4 regions of the Mesobacillus sp. AQ2 genome follow, and region 1 is predicted to be linked to each of the others. Evidence: predicted binding sites of a transcription regulator. Region 1 holds the regulator's gene; each other region holds the start of a gene.
What was found. Region 1 encodes Rex, which represses fermentation and respiration genes when NADH is low (regulators of the CRP and FNR family bind a similar motif). Its sites were predicted from a motif close to TTGTGAAATATTTCACAA; they were not measured.

Region 1 (4,202 bases):
GTCCAGATGGTTTGTCGGTTCATCCAAAATTAGGAAATTGGACTTTTGCAGCATCAGCTTGGCTAGTGCCAACCGTGCTTTTTCACCGCCGCTCAGGGTGTAGACGATTTTTAACACATCATCGCCTGAAAAAAGGAAATTGCCCAATACGGTGCGGATTTCCTTTTCCGATTTCAGTGGATACTCGTCCCACAGTTCATTTAAAACTTTTTTATTCGAGCTCAGCTCTGCCTGTTCCTGATCGTAATAGCCGATTGAGACATTTGAGCCGTACTGAATATTGCCGGTAATCGAAGGCAGTTTTTCGACGATTGTTTTTAGTAAGGTCGATTTTCCGACGCCGTTTGGCCCAACAAGTGCAGTACTGTCGCCACGCGAAAGGTTAAAAGAGATATTTTCGGATACGGCTTCATTCTGATAGCCGACAGCAAGTGTATTTACCTTCAGGACGTCATTCCCGCTCTGGCGTTCGATCTGGAAGCTGAAGGAAGCTGACTTTTCATCTCCCATCGGCCTGTCCATCCGATCGATTTTCTCGAGTTGTTTCCGGCGGCTCTGGGCCCGTTTCGTTGTCGAGGCCCTGGCAAGGTTCCGCTGGATAAAATCCTGCAGCTTGGAGATTTCATCCTGCTGCTTTTCATATAACTTCAGGTCGCGCTCGTAATTTGCTGCTTTTTGTTCTAAATATAAGCTGTAATTGCCCGGGAACTTCGTCAGCTGGTGACGGGAGATTTCGTATACTTGGTTCACAACCTTATCAAGGAAATAACGGTCGTGTGAAACAATCAGAATCGCACCATCATAGCCCTGTAGATACTGCTCTAGCCAGGAAAGTGTGTCAATGTCCAGATGGTTGGTTGGTTCGTCAAGAATCAAAATATCTGGACGTGTCAATAACAGCTTGGCGAGCGCAAGCCTTGTTTTCTGTCCTCCGCTTAAAGTGGAGATTTTTGTGGAATAATCAAAAGACTGGAAGTTCAGGCCGTGCAGGACCGAGCGGATGTCAGCTTCATACTGATAGCCGCCTTTTTCTTTGAACTGGACCTGCAAAACGTCATAATCCTTCAATACTCTTTCATACTCGGACTCGTTCGACAGGATGCTTGGATCAGACATTTTTTCCTCAAGCCGGCGCAGGTCTTTTTCCATGCTGTGCAGATGATCAAAAACGGCCAGCATTTCATCCCAAATACTTTTCTCGGATTCCAGCCCGGTATTCTGGGCAAGATAGCCGATTGATGTTCCTTTCGGGCGGATGATCTCGCCGCCGTCATGGGATTCATAGCCGGCAATGATTTTCAGGAGGGTTGATTTCCCAGCCCCGTTCCGGCCGACAAGAGCAACACGATCATTGGTCTGTATTTCAAACTTGATATTCGATAAAATAAGATCAGCCGCAAAATATTTTGATAGCTGATTGACTTGTAATAGAATCATTATTTTTCACCTCTAATGCCTTAGGGATAGTGTAACCCAATCCTATGGGCTCGGCAATATGTGCGGCCTGCTACAGGCGGTAAGGCAGAAAAATTTCATCTTCTATATGTGAAGATAGAAACAAAGTTCACACACAAGTTTGTGAAAATAGTGTATTATTTGGTTGAAAGGAGCTTGAAGATGGCAGAATTTACGCATTTTAATGAAGAGGGAAGAGCGAAGATGGTCGATGTCAGTGAAAAACCTGAGACGGTCCGTACGGCAGTCGCCCATTCAAGCATTACCGTTAATGAAGATATATATGTAAGGATTACTGAAAATAAGATGAAAAAAGGTGATGTCCTGGCAGTCGCGCAGGTTGCTGGCATCATGGCAGCCAAGAAGACGTCCGAAATCATTCCGATGTGCCATCCGATTCCATTAACAGGAATTGACCTTTCGTTTGAATGGGAGCAAAATGGAAATGATTATATTTTAAATATCGCTGCAGCAGTTAAAACAAAAGGGAATACAGGGGTAGAAATGGAAGCGTTAACAGCAGCATCTGCATGCGCGCTGACTGTTTATGATATGTGCAAGGCCGTTGACAAAGGCATGGTGATCGGCAAAACCTATCTTGTGGAGAAAACTGGCGGGAAAAACGGCGATTTTAAGAGAGATGAGAAGTTAAAATAGAATACGAACAGGTGGAGGATGGAGAATGACGAATGATGCTATGAAGATTCCGCAGGCAACTGCAAAACGCTTGCCGCTGTATTACCGATTTTTATTGAACTTGCATTCTTCAGGCAAGCAGAGGGTATCGTCCGCGGAACTGAGTGAAGCGGTAAAAGTGGATTCGGCTACGATCAGAAGGGACTTTTCCTATTTCGGGGCTTTGGGTAAAAAGGGTTACGGCTACAATGTGAATTACCTGCTGACTTTTTTCCGAAAGACGCTCGACCAGGATGAACTCACGAAGGTTGCGCTGATCGGTGTTGGTAATTTAGGAACGGCGTTTTTGAATTATAATTTTTCCAAAAACAATAATACAAAAATTCAAATTGCCTTCGATGTCGACCTGGATAAGGTTGGGACGCAGATTGGCGATGTGCCTGTCTATCACATGGATGACCTCGATAAAGTTGTTGTCGAGGAAGGCATCCAGGTGGCGATCCTGACCGTGCCGTCAGCGGTAGCACAGCCGATTACGGACAGACTGGTACAGGCGAATGTGAAGGGGATCCTGAATTTTACGCCCGCGAGGCTGAATGTACCGTCTTCAATCAGGATCCATCATATTGATCTGGCAGTAGAATTGCAATCATTGATTTATTTCTTGAAGCATTATCCGACAGACAGTGATTCTGAAGAATAAAAAATGGCTCCTTCGATGAAGGAGCTATTTTTTATCCATTTGTTTCAGTTTGAAATGGAACAGGATCATTCTGATGCCGGAACCGAAATCGAACGTTGCGAGCAGGACGAGCAAATAACTGAAAAATCCCCAGCCAGTATCGTTGACATTTTGGATGGCGAAATAGGTGAATAAGCTGCCTAACAAGATGTAGACAATGCCTGAAAACATAGGCGATTGCTTCATGACTTAAAATCCCCCAATAAAGCTTTGTATTTTCTCTGCTTCTTTTATCATTCTCTCAATGTCTTCCCTGAATACGGATTGAAGCAGTACAACCATTGTATTCATTGTAACATGGGCGATGATCGGCACGATGATCCGCTTTGTTTTTACATAAAGGAAGGCAAACGTAAAGCCCATCGCAGAGTATAGGATCACATGCTCCGGCTCCATATGGGCCAGTGCGAATATGACGGAACTGATCAAGGCTGCTAAGAAAAAGTTCATTTTCCTGTGCAGACTGCCAAAAATAATCTTCCTGAAGACGATTTCCTCCAAAATCGGACCGATGATCGAGCTGACGAGAATCACAACCGGAAACCTTTCAATCAGTTTGATGATTTCCTGAGTATTCTCCGAGCCCATCTCAATTCCAAGCATGCTTTCGATGCTGCCTGCAATCGACTGCGCGAACAAGGCCAGGAATACCCCGGCGAAAGCCCAGGCAGCCGAACTTGCCGGCGAAGAAACTTCACGCAAATCAGCATTTATGGTTCTTTCCTTCCTTAAAATCAGCAGGATGATCAGGAGAGTCAGTGAAAAGCTGATCACAAGCCAGTATGGAATCGCAAGGGTTTGCATTTCATCAAGGCTTTTTCCCATCGCAGCACCGATGAAAGCAATGATTGGGACCCCGACCAGGCTTGAAAGCTGCATAACAATATAGGCAATAATGACGTACCAGTATTCTTTTTTCAATCGAAAAAACTCCTTAATAATGCAGAAATGTATGTTCTGAAATTTTACGTAATAATATGCTGGCCTGTAAAATAAAATACGGGGATAGCTTTGCTTATCTATACACTCTCTATATTCTACTAGTAAATGATTTGAAAGTTCAAATTGTAGGGCCAGGATGAAAAAGTTGGTTGTTCGAACTTAGTATTCCCTGACTACCAGATACTTGTTAAGGTGAATTAAAAATGATTGGAGGTCCAAATGGTTTATTTGGAAACATCCCGACTGATTTTGCGCGACTGGTTAAGCGCAGATTTAGAGCACTTTTGCAAAATGAATGCAGACCCGGATGTGATGAATTATTTTCCTCGTGTTTTATCCTCGGCAGAAACTGAGAGATTTTATCAGGTGATTCTTGCCGAGTTCAAAGAATACGGCTTTGGGTTATATGCGGTTGAAGAGAAGAGAA
Region 2 (4,202 bases), 360 kb from region 1:
CAAAACGCTTCTCTTCTCAATTCCTCTTATTAACACTGGAATGACCGAATCTGTCTCAGGTCTATGCCGAAGTAAACCCATCCGCGGCGGCGGCTCCATCTCCAGCCGGCAACTGAATTGCGGCCCAGGAAGACTGGATAGAACCAGAAGCTTCTGCCATCAATCAGCCAGATGTAAGTGAAACGGAACATGCATCTCCGGATTCCTCCCGGGTCGACCGCAAAGGCAGTCGCCTGTTCTTGCGGTACAAAGGCTGGCGGCGGTGACGATGGCGGGCCTCCTGCCTGGCCTCCGCCTGGTGAACCGCCGGGACCTCCCGGGAATCCTCCTGCACCGCCCGGAAACCCGCCAGGGCCTCCTGGGAATCCTCCTGGACTGCCCGGAAACCCACCAGGGCCTCCCGGGAATCCTCCTGGGCTGCCTGGAAATCCTCCAGGAAACCCGCCAACTGTCCTCATATCCACATTCTGGTCGTACTCATTTTCATAGCAATCATAATCATTTTCAAATTGTTGATTAGGTCCGTATGGGTAGAAGTTGTTGTTATCCAAACTCATATCCCCTCTCTTGATGTATTCCATGTAATCTATGCGAATCGCCCAGTTTGGTGCTAGATGGCACCAAGTTTTTCAAATTCTTTTTTGATCTTGCCGGTGAGTTCATCTACCTTTGCAAAGTCCATGGCTTCGATATAGATGGCCTCCAATTGGTCGCGCAGTTCTTTTGCATTTGCCAGTGAGGCGATTGCTTCATTCATTTTATCTTTGTACCTTCCGCCGACATCCTTGATTTCTGCGGCATACCTCTCGTCAGTTCCCGGTGTGATCAGCTCATCGTACATATCGATAATTTCATCGGTTTCTCTTTCAGGAAAATACTCATGTGGTGCGGTACTGTCAAAAATCGCAAAATCAAGCTCGCGGACAATCACCATATCAATGCTGTGGGGATCAAATCCGCAGTGGTAAACTTCTACATCATATCCTCGAGACTGCGCTTCCGCTGCCAACTTTTTCAGCATCGTCGACTTTCCAGAGCCTGGACGTCCTTTAATGAAGTATCTTTTCCCGACGGTCTCTGTCAGGTTCGGAACAAAATCAACTGCTCCAGCTGGTGTTGCGGCACCGAGAAACCGGTCATACACTCGCCCATTTCCTGTTTCTGACCTGCTGTCGCCAAAGAAGCTCTCGATCAATCTGTTTGTCAGGCCATTCGCTTTTTCAAAATCCATATTTTCTATATAGATTTTTTCCCATTCATCATGAATTCTCAGCGCTTCAGCAAAAAGGCTGTATGCTGTGTTGAATGCTCCGCTGATTTTTTCAGTCAGCTCCGTGATTGTCTCCTTATGCTCCTGCAGCTTCCCGGAATTCCATGCTTCCCCAAGATTGATATACTCCTCTACCGCCCCCGGAGCCTTAGGCTCGATGACATGCGGGGCTGTGCCGTCCACAATTCCCGCGTTCAATTCAGGAATCAGTACACCATCAATCGATTTATTATCAGAGGAGCAATGCAGAAATTGAATATCATATCCTTTTTCCTGCCATTCATTACCGATCTTTTTCATGAGAGATGACTTCCCTGTTCCAGGACCGCCCTTTAATATGAACAACCGTGACAAGCCCTGCAAGCTTGAATCATACAAGCTGTAAAAACCGCGGGCAGTGTTGCCTCCGGCGAAAAAGTTGAGGATTCTTCCTGCCATTTAATCGCACTCCCTCCAGCCGTTGACCATAACGGCAAGTTTTTGCTTCCCCATTACTATATGCAGGGCTTAAGCGCTGGGTGAATGCCCAACTGCAAATGTAATTTTGTCTATTTTTAAACTTTATTTCCCGGGCAAGTGATGTTCTTCACATCCCCTCATAGCGCTTTCACAAATCATTCACAATAAACACAAATTTGTGTGCCGTACATCACACTGACGTTTTTTTGAAAAAGTTAGGATGTAATTGTAAATCAATCTAGGGGGGAAGAAAGTGAACAAACCAGTCATTCATTTCATCTTAAGTGCTGTACTCGGACTCGGTATTGGTTATATAGCCTACGACGTCATCCCGCAAGGCAATGGGCAGGAAAAAGAAGTCACGGCTGTCGATCAGTCACCAAAGGCTAAGGAACCCGCCAAGGAAGAAAAGAAGTCAACTGAGACTTCTACAGCTTCTGCTGGTGATGAAAGCATCCTGCAATCAAAAGGCTGCCTTGGCTGCCACTCTGTCGAAGCATTGAACCTTAAAGGCGGAGCAACCGGACCGGACCTGTCCCAGGCATTCAATAATGTCGAAGGAAAGCATGGCAAACCTGTCAATGAATTTTTGAAAGAGCCTACCTCCGCAGTCATGTCAGGCGTCATCGGCGGCAACCCGCTGACAGATGAAGAAATCAATCAAGTCGTAGAAATTTTGAAGGAAGCTTCTGAAAAATAAACCAAAGGTGGTGCAGTGTTAATGAAAAAATGGGTTCCCGCAGCTTCAGGGCTGCTCGCCGGTTTTATGGCGGCAACAGTATTTTTCGCTGATTTTTCACCAGGACCTAAAGGAACGGCAAGCAGTGATAACAACTCAAAGAAGTCAAATGCTGAAAAAGTGTATGTACCGTATGGCGAGCTGGATGAGTATTACATGCTTTCATCAGGAGGACATTCTGGCCAGCTATTTGTATACGGACTGCCTTCCATGAGGAAAATTCGCACCGTGCCTGTATTCTCGCCAGATCCGGCCACAGGTTATGGTTTTGACAAAGACTCGAAAGAAATGCTGGGCAAATATACTTGGGGGGATTTCCACCACCCAGCAATTTCTGAGACAAACGCTGAATATGACGGCAAATTCTTGTTTGCGAATGATGTAGCCAATAACCGGATCGCCGCAGTCGACTTAAGTGTATTCCATACCGCCGATATCATGGAAATGCCGAATATGGGCGGACCGCACGCCGGTACGTTCGTCACCCAGAATACGGAATACATTGTGATGCCTACCCGCTTCTCGGTACCGATTGGAAAAGAATATGCTCCTCTTGATGAATTCGAGGAGAAATATAAAGGCGTTGTATCCATGGTCACTTTTGACCAGAAAAAGAAGAACCTTGACCTTGCTTACCAGATCATGCTTCCGCCATGGTCCTATGACCTGTCTGACGCCGGCAAAAAGATGTCTGGCGACTGGATTGTCATGACGACTTACAACACAGAATTCGCGACAACCAATAACGAAATCAACGCATCCCAGAATGACCGTGACTATATTGTTTTATTGAACTGGAAAGAGCTTGAGAAAAAAGTAGCAGCAGGAGAGTATGAGGAAGTCAACGGTGCGAAGATGATTGACCCGCGCAAGCACAAAGGATCCATTTACGCTGTACCTGTCGCAAAATCACCGCACGGCGTTGACGTCACTCCAGATGGAACACGCTTCATCGCGTCCGGAAAACTGGCTCCTTTGATGACAGTGTTCTCTTTTGAAAAAGCATTCGAAGCCATCAAGTCTGGCAATTTTGAAACAGAGAAGTTCGGAATTCCTGTCCTGCCATACGACAAGGTAGTTGAACGTGAAGTCGATCCTCCGGGAGCATTGGGGCCGCTTCACACTCAATTTGACGACAGAGGCAATGCATACAATACGATGTTCATTTCATCTGAGATCGTTAAATGGAAAATCGATACTGGTGAAATTTTAGACCGTACACCTGTCCACTATTCACCAGGACACTCAACAGCAACGGAGGGTGACACAGCCTCTCCTGATGGCAAATGGATCGTATCCTTGAATAAAATTGCGAAGGACAATTTCCTGTCTGTCGGACCTTCACACCCTGAATCAATGGAATTGATCGATATCTCCGGCGACAAGATGTCACTGACTTATACAGCTCCGGTCGATCCTGAACCGCATTATGCGCAGACGATCCACCGTGACAAGATCAAGACGCTGAAGATTTATGAAAAGGATGTAAACCGCGAAAACTCAGTTTGGAAACAGGAAGATACACGGATCGAACGCAAGGGCAACGAAGTCCATGTTTACGGAATCGCGATGCGTTCCAAGTTCGTCTTCGATGCAAAAGCGAAGCGCCCGGATGAAATCAAGGTCAACCAGGGAGACAAAGTCGTCATCCACCTGACGAACATCGACCTTGACCAGGATATCACCCACGGCTTCGGCATCATGGACCATGACCTGAACTATGAAGTACAGCCA
Region 3 (4,202 bases), 2.0 Mb from region 1:
CTAGTTTTTGGCATTCACATTTCTATTCACTGTCTGGCTGCGAAATCCCTTATGTTATTTATGGTCCCGTTTTGCTAAAATAATAGAATGGACTACAGCTTATATAGAGGTGTTTCTTTTGGAAAAGAATGAAATAAAAAATGTGCTGGCAAGATTCTCATTGTTCAGGGACCTTGAGGACCATGAATTAGACAAGATCGTCGATATATCCATTTCGCGGCAGTGGAAGAAACACAGCCATATCTTCATGCAGGATGACCCGCTGGAAAATGTTTATTTCATCAATGAAGGCAAGGTAAAAGTCTATAAAAGTGATGCCAATGGCCGCGAGCAAATCGTCGCTATCCTAAAAAAAGGTGAAATGTTCCCTCATGTAGGCTTTTTCAGGAAAGGCGGTTATCCAGGGTATTCGGAGGTATTGGAGGAAGCAAGCCTTGTCGTTGTCCCAATTTCACAATTCGAAAAGGTGCTGGTCGATAACCCTCATTTAAGCATCAAGGTATTCAAGGTGCTTGGCGAGAAAATCGTTGACCTCCAGGAAAGACTTGAAGCCCAAATCCTTAATAACACCTACGAACAAATCATTAAGCTTTTGATCAGGATGGGTGAGCTTCACGGAGACAAGCAGGAAAATGGCACTGTTTTGTTAAAGACGGATTTCACGAACAAGGACCTGGCCAATATGATTGGCACCACCAGGGAAACGGTCAGCAGGACGCTGACCAAAATGAAAAAAGACAATCTAATTTCCACTGATTCAGCCGGGAATATGATCTTGGATCCTGATGTATTGCTGGACGAGCTAGTCTAATAAGTTCACCTGCATGAAAACGCCCGAGGCAGTTAGCCCCGGGCGTTAAATCTGTTATTCTGTCTTGCTTAGACCCATCATTGTTTCCAAGTCTTCCTGGGCAGATGTGATCAGCTTCAGGTTGAATGTTTCCTGCAGGACCTCCATCACGCCATTGGAAATGAATTCAGGCGGCTTTGGCCCGATGCGGATGTCCTGGATTCCAAGGCTGAAAAGTCCAAGCAGGATTGCGACCGCTTTTTGCTCGAACCAGGAAAGGACAATACTCACCGGTAATTCGTTTACATCACATTCAAAAGCATCCGCAAGTGCCTTGGCAATTTTAACTGTAGATACGGAGTTATTGCACTGTCCAAGATCCAGATATCGAGGGATGTTCGTTCCAGGCACTACCCCATAATCGACATCATTGAAACGGAACTTGCCGCAAGAAGTTGTCAGGATGACCGCTTCTGGAGGAAGGGATGTTGCAAGCTCGCGGTAGTATTCTCCGCCTTTTCCCGGTGCATCACAACCGGCAATCACGAAGAAACGCTTGATTTTTCCTGATTTGACTGCTTCTATGACTTCAGGAGCCAGACCAATCACTGTTTCGTGATGGAAGCCAGTCACCAATGTTTCTTCCGATTCCATGTTAGCCTCTGGAAGCTCCAATGCTCTTTCGATCAGCATGGAGAAATCTTCATTTTCAATTTTCCTTACATTTTCAAGACCGGCAACTTCGTATGTAAACATACGATCTGCATAGGAACCCTTGATTGGCATCACGCAATTAGTCGTTGCCAGGATTGCCCCAGGGAATTTTTCAAACAGACGGCGCTGGTCGAACCAAGCCTTCCCGATATTACCCTTAAGATGAGGATATTTTTTCAAGGCTGGATAACCGTGAGCAGGGAGCATCTCAGAGTGCGTGTAAATATTGATACCTTTGCCTTCTGTTTGCTTCAGCAATTCTTCAAGCGCGAATAGATTGTGCCCCGTAACAACGATCGCTTTGCCTTCTATCTTGTTCTGGCTTACCTTTACAGGCTGAGGGATGCCAAGGCGGCTAGTGTGCGCCTCATCAAGCATTTCCATCACGCGTACAGCTGATTGGCCCACCTTCATCGCCATATCAATATGTTCCTGGACATTAAAGTTTGAATTAGTCAACGTCATATATAATGCTTCGTGGGTCGTTGCATCTACGAACGGATCCGTGAATCCAAGCTGATTCGCATGGGTTCTATAGGCTGCAATGCCTTTCAGTGCAAAAATGATCGTATCCTGAAGACTTGCGATTGTTTCATCTTTTCCGCATACACCAACAACTTTACATCCTCCTGTTGGCGTTTGTTCACATTGGTAACAAAACATATGTGTATTCCCCTTTTCTGCTTTATTTACTGTTTCAGCATACAGAGGTTGAAAAATCGGTTATGTGACCTAAATCACACTAAATGCATTTTTCACAAAGTGTTCAAAAAAGTACGGCGAACTGTTGAAAGTGCATTTATTTGAAAGATACCCTCTTCTTGAACAGGGACATTCCATGCTACATAGACTATTATAAGTATTTTTGCAGAGGAGGATGTGAGAAGATGGCAACCAACCATCCTGATCGCCCAAAAAAACATGAAACTCTCGAACAGTGGTTCAAATCAATGAACCAGTTGATGCAGGAGAAGCCTGTCAAAGGTTTCCTGCAAAGCATTGATGATTTTTTCAGGCAACCCTTAGCCCAGACATCCCTCGGTGTACGAGTAAATGAAACAGTGAGCGAATATGTTGTGACCGCAGAATTGCCAGGGATCAAAAAAGAGGATATCTCGATTGATGTCATCAACAACTCGCTGACGATCCTTGTAAATAAAACCGAAATGACTTCAGAAATCAACGATATCGCAAAAACAGAAATGCATATGGCCTCCTCCAGGCAGTTTAGCCGGACAATTCCATTTGCTCATCCTATAAATGATAAAAAGACACGTGCTTCCTATCGCAATGGATTGCTTGAAATTAAAATCGCTAAAAAACAGGGAAAGAAAATTGATATTTTTATTGATGAATAGTTGTTTAACGAAAACAAGCAGGCATAAGTGCCTGCTTGTTTTTTAGACTTTGAACATTCCGCCGAGTCCCTTGACAAGTGATGAAACCTGGGTCACTGCATTCATCATCTGGCCAGCTGTATCGACCATCTTATTGATATCCAGGTTTCCATCCTGGCTTTTAAACGAATTCATGATCGACTGCATGCCTGATGGCTGCTTTGGCATAAAAGCATTTTGGGGATATGGGTTATAATTCTGATAATCAGCCTGCGGGTTATAGTAACCATAAATAGGGTCATCTTCAGGTTCTAGCGGATTTTGAAAAAGCATTTTCGGGTAGTTATTTTTGCTCTCGGCAATTGGGTATGGCTGATTCCACTGAGGGTTCCCCTGGATATAAGGATTCACAGGGTAACCTTGCGGAGAATATTGGTTTTGCCAGTTCCCCGGCATGGCATTCCAATATGGTGTGTTATATGGTTGAGGGAGCGGTTGCTGCCGGTTCAAATTGTGATTGTTCCCATTATATAGGTAAGGGTCTTGACTGTATTGATTCACCCACCACTGGGGCTGGTAGGCATTCGTCTTATTTCTGCGGCCAAACATGGCGAACATCCTCCTCCAATAATTCATTACGATAGTATATGATCAAACCGCCCAATGGGTGAAAGTGTTGGAAAAGGCTTCCGGTTTTGTCTAAGAATGAAATATGTTGTCGGAAGTTTCAATTTTTGAAAAATAAATGACTCTTCCTTTTTCATGATAGTATGGACTCAAATGATGGAGGAGGATGAAAAATGAACGTTCACGAACTGAAGAATCTATTTGCCCAGACAAAAGAATACACTCCGGAACATGTAAATGAATTGCTTGATTTTACAAAAAAGTCGTATATTCAGAATGAGATCACCATTCTGGAATACCGGAACCTTGTTCGTGAGCTGGAATTGCTAGGAGCTTTCATTCCCGAAGATCAGAAAGAAATGACCATCTAAAAAGTTGAAGCACCAGAATACTTGGACCGCCCCCATTATTGCCGGCTTGGCTGACAATTGAGGTGCAGTTCAAATGCTCTGGTGCTTCTTTATTTTTGGCTGCCTGTTTGGTTAACCGCAATGATCAGACTCTTGAGGATGAATTCCACTGATTGTAGTTGATCAAGGAATCGCTTTTTGCTTGTTTCCGGAAAAAATGCCTGTACAGAAATGACTTCCAGATAGTCTGCGGCCGTTTCAATCTGGTTGACATGAAGGTTTTTCGGCCTGTTCTGACCTACCCAATAGAACGCTGCTTTCCTCCATGTATCTGTTGTCCCCTTTACCTCATCAGCAAACGGCTTTACTTCTTCATGAAAATCG
Region 4 (4,202 bases), 2.2 Mb from region 1:
GCGTTATGGCAGAACTGGCAGCGCAGCAGGCACCCCTGCGTGAAGATGACATAGCGGATTCCGGGTCCGTCTACAGTTCCGAAGGTTTCGATAGAATGAATGTTTCCGTTCATGATGATTTCTCCTTTCAATAAAACAGGAGGACCCGCCACCAGGGAGGGCAGCTCCTGTTCAGTTCACGATTGATGTCTACATTGTTTCATGGAAAGTACGGTTAATGACATCCATCTGCTGCTCACGTGTCAGCTTGATGAAGTTCACTGCGTATCCAGAAACACGGATTGTCAACTGAGGGTACTCCTCAGGATGTTCCATTGCGTTTAAAAGTGTTTCCCTGTTGAATACGTTGACGTTTAAGTGATGTCCATCCTTAATTGCATATCCGTCAAGGATGGATACAAGATTGTTCGTTCTGCTTTCTTCATCTTTACCAAGTGCTTTTGGTACGATGGAGAAAGTATTGGAAATGCCGTCCATTGCATAGCTGTATGGAAGCTTAGCCACTGATGAGAGGGAAGCAAGCGTACCTTTAGTATCGCGGCCGTGCATTGGATTGGCACCTGGTGCAAATGGTTCGCCTGCGCGGCGGCCATCTGGTGTATTGCCAGTCTTCTTGCCATATACAACGTTTGAAGTAATGGTAAGAATCGACATAGTATGGACAGAGTTGCGATATGTCGGGTGCTTGCGCAGTTTTGTCATGAAGCTCTTGACAAGCCCTACAGCAATGCTGTCGACACGGTCATCGTTGTTGCCGTATTTAGGGAAATCGCCTTCTGTTTCAAAGTCAACTGCAATGCCCTTCTCGTCACGGATAACTTTTACCTTTGCATGCTTGATTGCGCTCAATGAATCCGCTACGACACTTAACCCTGCAATCCCGGTTGCCATTGTACGGAGGACTTCTGTATCATGAAGAGCCATTTCAATCCGTTCATAGCTGTATTTGTCATGCATGTAGTGGATAACATTGAGAGTGTTGATGTAAAGGCCAGCAAGCCATTCCATAACATTATCGAATTTTTCCATTACTTCTTTATAGTCCAGTACATCAGAAGTAATCGGGCCGAAGGCTGGTGCAACCTGGATCTTAAGCTTTTCATCGACACCGCCGTTGATTGCGTAAAGCAAAGCTTTTGCCAGATTGGCACGGGCACCGAAGAATTGCATCTGCTTGCCGATTTCCATCGCGGATACACAGCAGGCGATCCCATAGTCATCACCATATTCACAGCGCATCAAATCGTCGTTTTCATACTGAATTGAACTTGTTTTAATGGACATTTCAGCACAATATTTCTTGAAGTTCTCTGGCAGGGCAGGGGACCATAAAACAGTCAGGTTAGGCTCCGGTGCGGGGCCAAGATTATCAAGAGTATGAAGGAAACGGAAAGAGTTCTTTGTCACAAGTGACTGCCCGGTATGGGCCATACCGCCAATTGACTCTGTTACCCAGGTAGGGTCCCCGCTGAATAACTCGTTGTAATCTGGCGTGCGCGCAAATTTCACGAGACGAAGCTTCATGACGAAATGGTCGACAAGTTCCTGTGCCTCTTGTTCAGTCAGGATTCCATTTTGGAGGTCGCGTTCAATATAGATATCCAGGAAGGTCGCGACACGTCCAAGGCTCATTGCTGCACCGTTCTGTTCTTTGATTGCTGCAAGGTATGCAAAGTAGACCCATTGAAAAGCTTCCGCTGCATTGGTTGCTGGCTTGGAAATATCATATCCATAGCTCTTAGCAAGCTGCTTCAATTCATTCAATGAACGGTATTGCTCAGAGATTTCTTCTCTCAGGCGCATTGTGTCTTCAGTCATGACACTGCTCGTCATTCCATGGTCTTTCTTCTTTTGCTCCATCAGGAAGTCGACGCCATAAAGAGCTACACGACGGTAGTCACCAATGATCCGTCCGCGGCCATAGGCATCTGGCAAGCCGGTAATGATGCCGGCTTTTCGGGCCTGGAGCATTTCTTTTGTATAAACATCGAAGACGCCCTGGTTATGTGTTTTACGGAAGTCAGTAAATATCTTCTCAACTTCCTTATCCAATTCGTATCCATACGCCTCGCATGCGGCCTTTGCCATGCGGATGCCTCCAAATGGCTGCATAGAGCGCTTGAATGGCTGATCTGTCTGGAAACCGACAACTTTTTCTTTTGTTTTATCAAGATAGCCTGGGCCATGTGAAGTGATGGTGGAAACCACTTCAGTATCCATATCAAGTATTCCGCCGTTTTCGCGCTCCTGTTTTGTCAATTCCATTACTTGCTGCCATAATTGGAGTGTTTCTTCTGTGGCACCTTCCAGGAAACTTGAGTCCCCGGTATATTCAGAGAAGTTCTTCAGGATAAAATCGCGAACATTGATTTCTTCTTGCCAAGCACCATTTTTAAAACCTTTCCATTGTTCCATTTTGGTTCACCTCTAAAGTGGATGTTTGTATAACAGTTATCACACTATTATCATACTACGAATATAACAGAATGAGTGTGACGTATTTGTGAAATTATGAACAAAACTATTAAAACAAGTTTTTAACGAAGTTTCTCTGTGAAGTGAAGTGAACTGTACTATAATTAAATGAAGTTTAAAAGAGTCTGTTATAAAAAAATGTTTATGTATTTATGCTATCAGGAAATGTTTGCACTGTGTTTATAGTGATTTGTATGTTTTGTGTCAATTTTAAATTTTAATGAGAAAACAACCTTCAATTAAAAGAAAAAACAGGAATCGGATTCCTGTTCTCGGATGGATTTCAATCCACTACAATATAAGCAATCATCGGCCCGTTGTGTTCAGCTGAAGGGTGGGTAAGGCAGATCAGTCTGTATGTTCCTTCCTTGTCAAATTGCAAAGGGACAAGGGTTTCTTGGCCTTTTTTTACAACTCCCTTGATTTCTGTTCCCTCAATGATGAAAGGATGCTCCTTGCCGTTCACGCCAAGAATTTTCAGGCTTACCTTTTCGCCTTTTTCAACGAAGATTGTACCTGGGTCCCAGCGGTATGCTTCAATTTCTTTACCATCGTCGGTATTCGATTTGAATTCTCCTGTCACGAGGTGTATTTCCCTGATTTGTTCATTCTGTCCGCCTATAGCTGGAGTGGATTCAGGTTTTAAATTCATCCAAATTGAGCCGATGATGGCAATGAAGACAATTAGGCCAATAAAATATAAAGTCCTTCTTTTAAATACAAAGAAATGCATGTTTTCACCTCCTTATAATCCTCTTTAAATATCTATGCTCGTCCCCTTGTTGAACTTGTCTAATTTTTTGGATTTTCTTTTGTATAGATTATCTTGCCAACAATAGACTATAAATTAGGCTCTTATAGAGTAAACAGCTTGGGAAAGTGAAGGTGGAAAACGATGTACCGTTTATTTACACATAATGATTTGGATGGAGTGGCATGTGGGATTCTATTCCGGCTTGCATTCGGTGAGCAAGCGGATATCCGCTATAATTCTGTATCTGGGTTGAATTTTCAGGTGGAGAAATATTTTGAGAGAATGAATGAGCGCTTGAAAAAGGAAGACCATCTATACATAACCGACCTTTCCGTCAACCACGAAGTAACGGAAAGAATCAATCGTTTCGTATCAGAAGGAGGGAAGGCTTACCTGATCGACCATCATAAAACGGCTTTGCATTTCAATGACTATAGCTGGGGATATGTAAAAGTGGAAGATGAATCTGGTACACTTACAAGCGCGTCTTCATTAGTTTATGAATACTTGAAAGACAAACGCCAATTGGCTGATAACGGTACACTTAATGAGTTTGTTGAGCTGGTCCGCCAGTATGATACATGGGATTGGGATATTCACCAGAATTTCAAGGCGAAAAATCTGAATGATTTATTTTTCATGGTTTCTATAGAAGAATTTGAAGAACGTATGATATCCAGGCTTCAAACAGATAATGGATTCGAATTCGATGAATTTGAGCAAAAGTTATTGGAAATGGAAGAGGGTAAAATCGAACGTTATATAAGGAGGAAGAAAAGGGAAATCATTCAAATGGAGCATGATGGACTCTATGGAGGAGTCGTCCATGCCGAATCCTATCATTCTGAGCTGGGTAATGAACTTGGGAAGGAGTTTCCACACCTGGATTATATAGCAATCCTAAATGTAGGTGGCAAGAAAATCAGTTTCAGGACAATTCATGATCATGTGGACGTTTCTGCTGTCGCAGGAG

Region 2: QNH36_RS23460 (cytochrome C) is a predicted target of Rex. The motif match lies at 1,845-1,862, and genes of this name have one in related genera.
Region 3: hcp (hydroxylamine reductase) is a predicted target of Rex. The motif match lies at 2,230-2,247, and genes of this name have one in related genera.
Region 4: pflB (formate C-acetyltransferase) is a predicted target of Rex. The motif match lies at 2,502-2,519, and genes of this name have one in related genera.

The regions. Positions count from the first base shown of each region.
Region 1 covers NZ_CP126080.1:256,267-260,468, forward strand. Annotated here, with positions in the region: gene QNH36_RS01440 (ABC-F family ATP-binding cassette domain-containing protein) at 1-1,437, opposite strand, end outside; gene moaC (cyclic pyranopterin monophosphate synthase MoaC) at 1,618-2,112, shown strand; gene QNH36_RS01450 (redox-sensing transcriptional repressor Rex) at 2,138-2,794, shown strand; gene QNH36_RS01455 (YdiK family protein) at 2,819-3,019, opposite strand; gene QNH36_RS01460 (CPBP family intramembrane glutamic endopeptidase) at 3,023-3,754, opposite strand; gene QNH36_RS01465 (GNAT family N-acetyltransferase) at 3,995-4,202, shown strand, end outside.
Region 2 covers NZ_CP126080.1:4,701,975-4,706,176, forward strand. Annotated here, with positions in the region: gene QNH36_RS23450 (collagen-like protein) at 30-458, opposite strand; gene QNH36_RS23455 (PRK06851 family protein) at 611-1,708, opposite strand; gene QNH36_RS23460 (cytochrome C) at 1,983-2,429, shown strand; gene nosZ (Sec-dependent nitrous-oxide reductase) at 2,451-4,202, shown strand, end outside.
Region 3 covers NZ_CP126080.1:3,066,066-3,070,267, forward strand. Annotated here, with positions in the region: gene QNH36_RS15430 (Crp/Fnr family transcriptional regulator) at 119-811, shown strand; gene hcp (hydroxylamine reductase) at 866-2,167, opposite strand; gene QNH36_RS15440 (Hsp20/alpha crystallin family protein) at 2,392-2,862, shown strand; gene QNH36_RS15445 (YppG family protein) at 2,905-3,450, opposite strand; gene QNH36_RS15450 (YppF family protein) at 3,642-3,839, shown strand; gene QNH36_RS15455 (YppE family protein) at 3,929-4,202, opposite strand, start outside.
Region 4 covers NZ_CP126080.1:2,887,479-2,891,680, reverse strand. Annotated here, with positions in the region: gene pflA (pyruvate formate-lyase-activating protein) at 1-113, opposite strand, end outside; gene pflB (formate C-acetyltransferase) at 190-2,415, opposite strand; gene QNH36_RS14500 (cupredoxin domain-containing protein) at 2,759-3,208, opposite strand; gene QNH36_RS14495 (DHH family phosphoesterase) at 3,371-4,202, shown strand, end outside.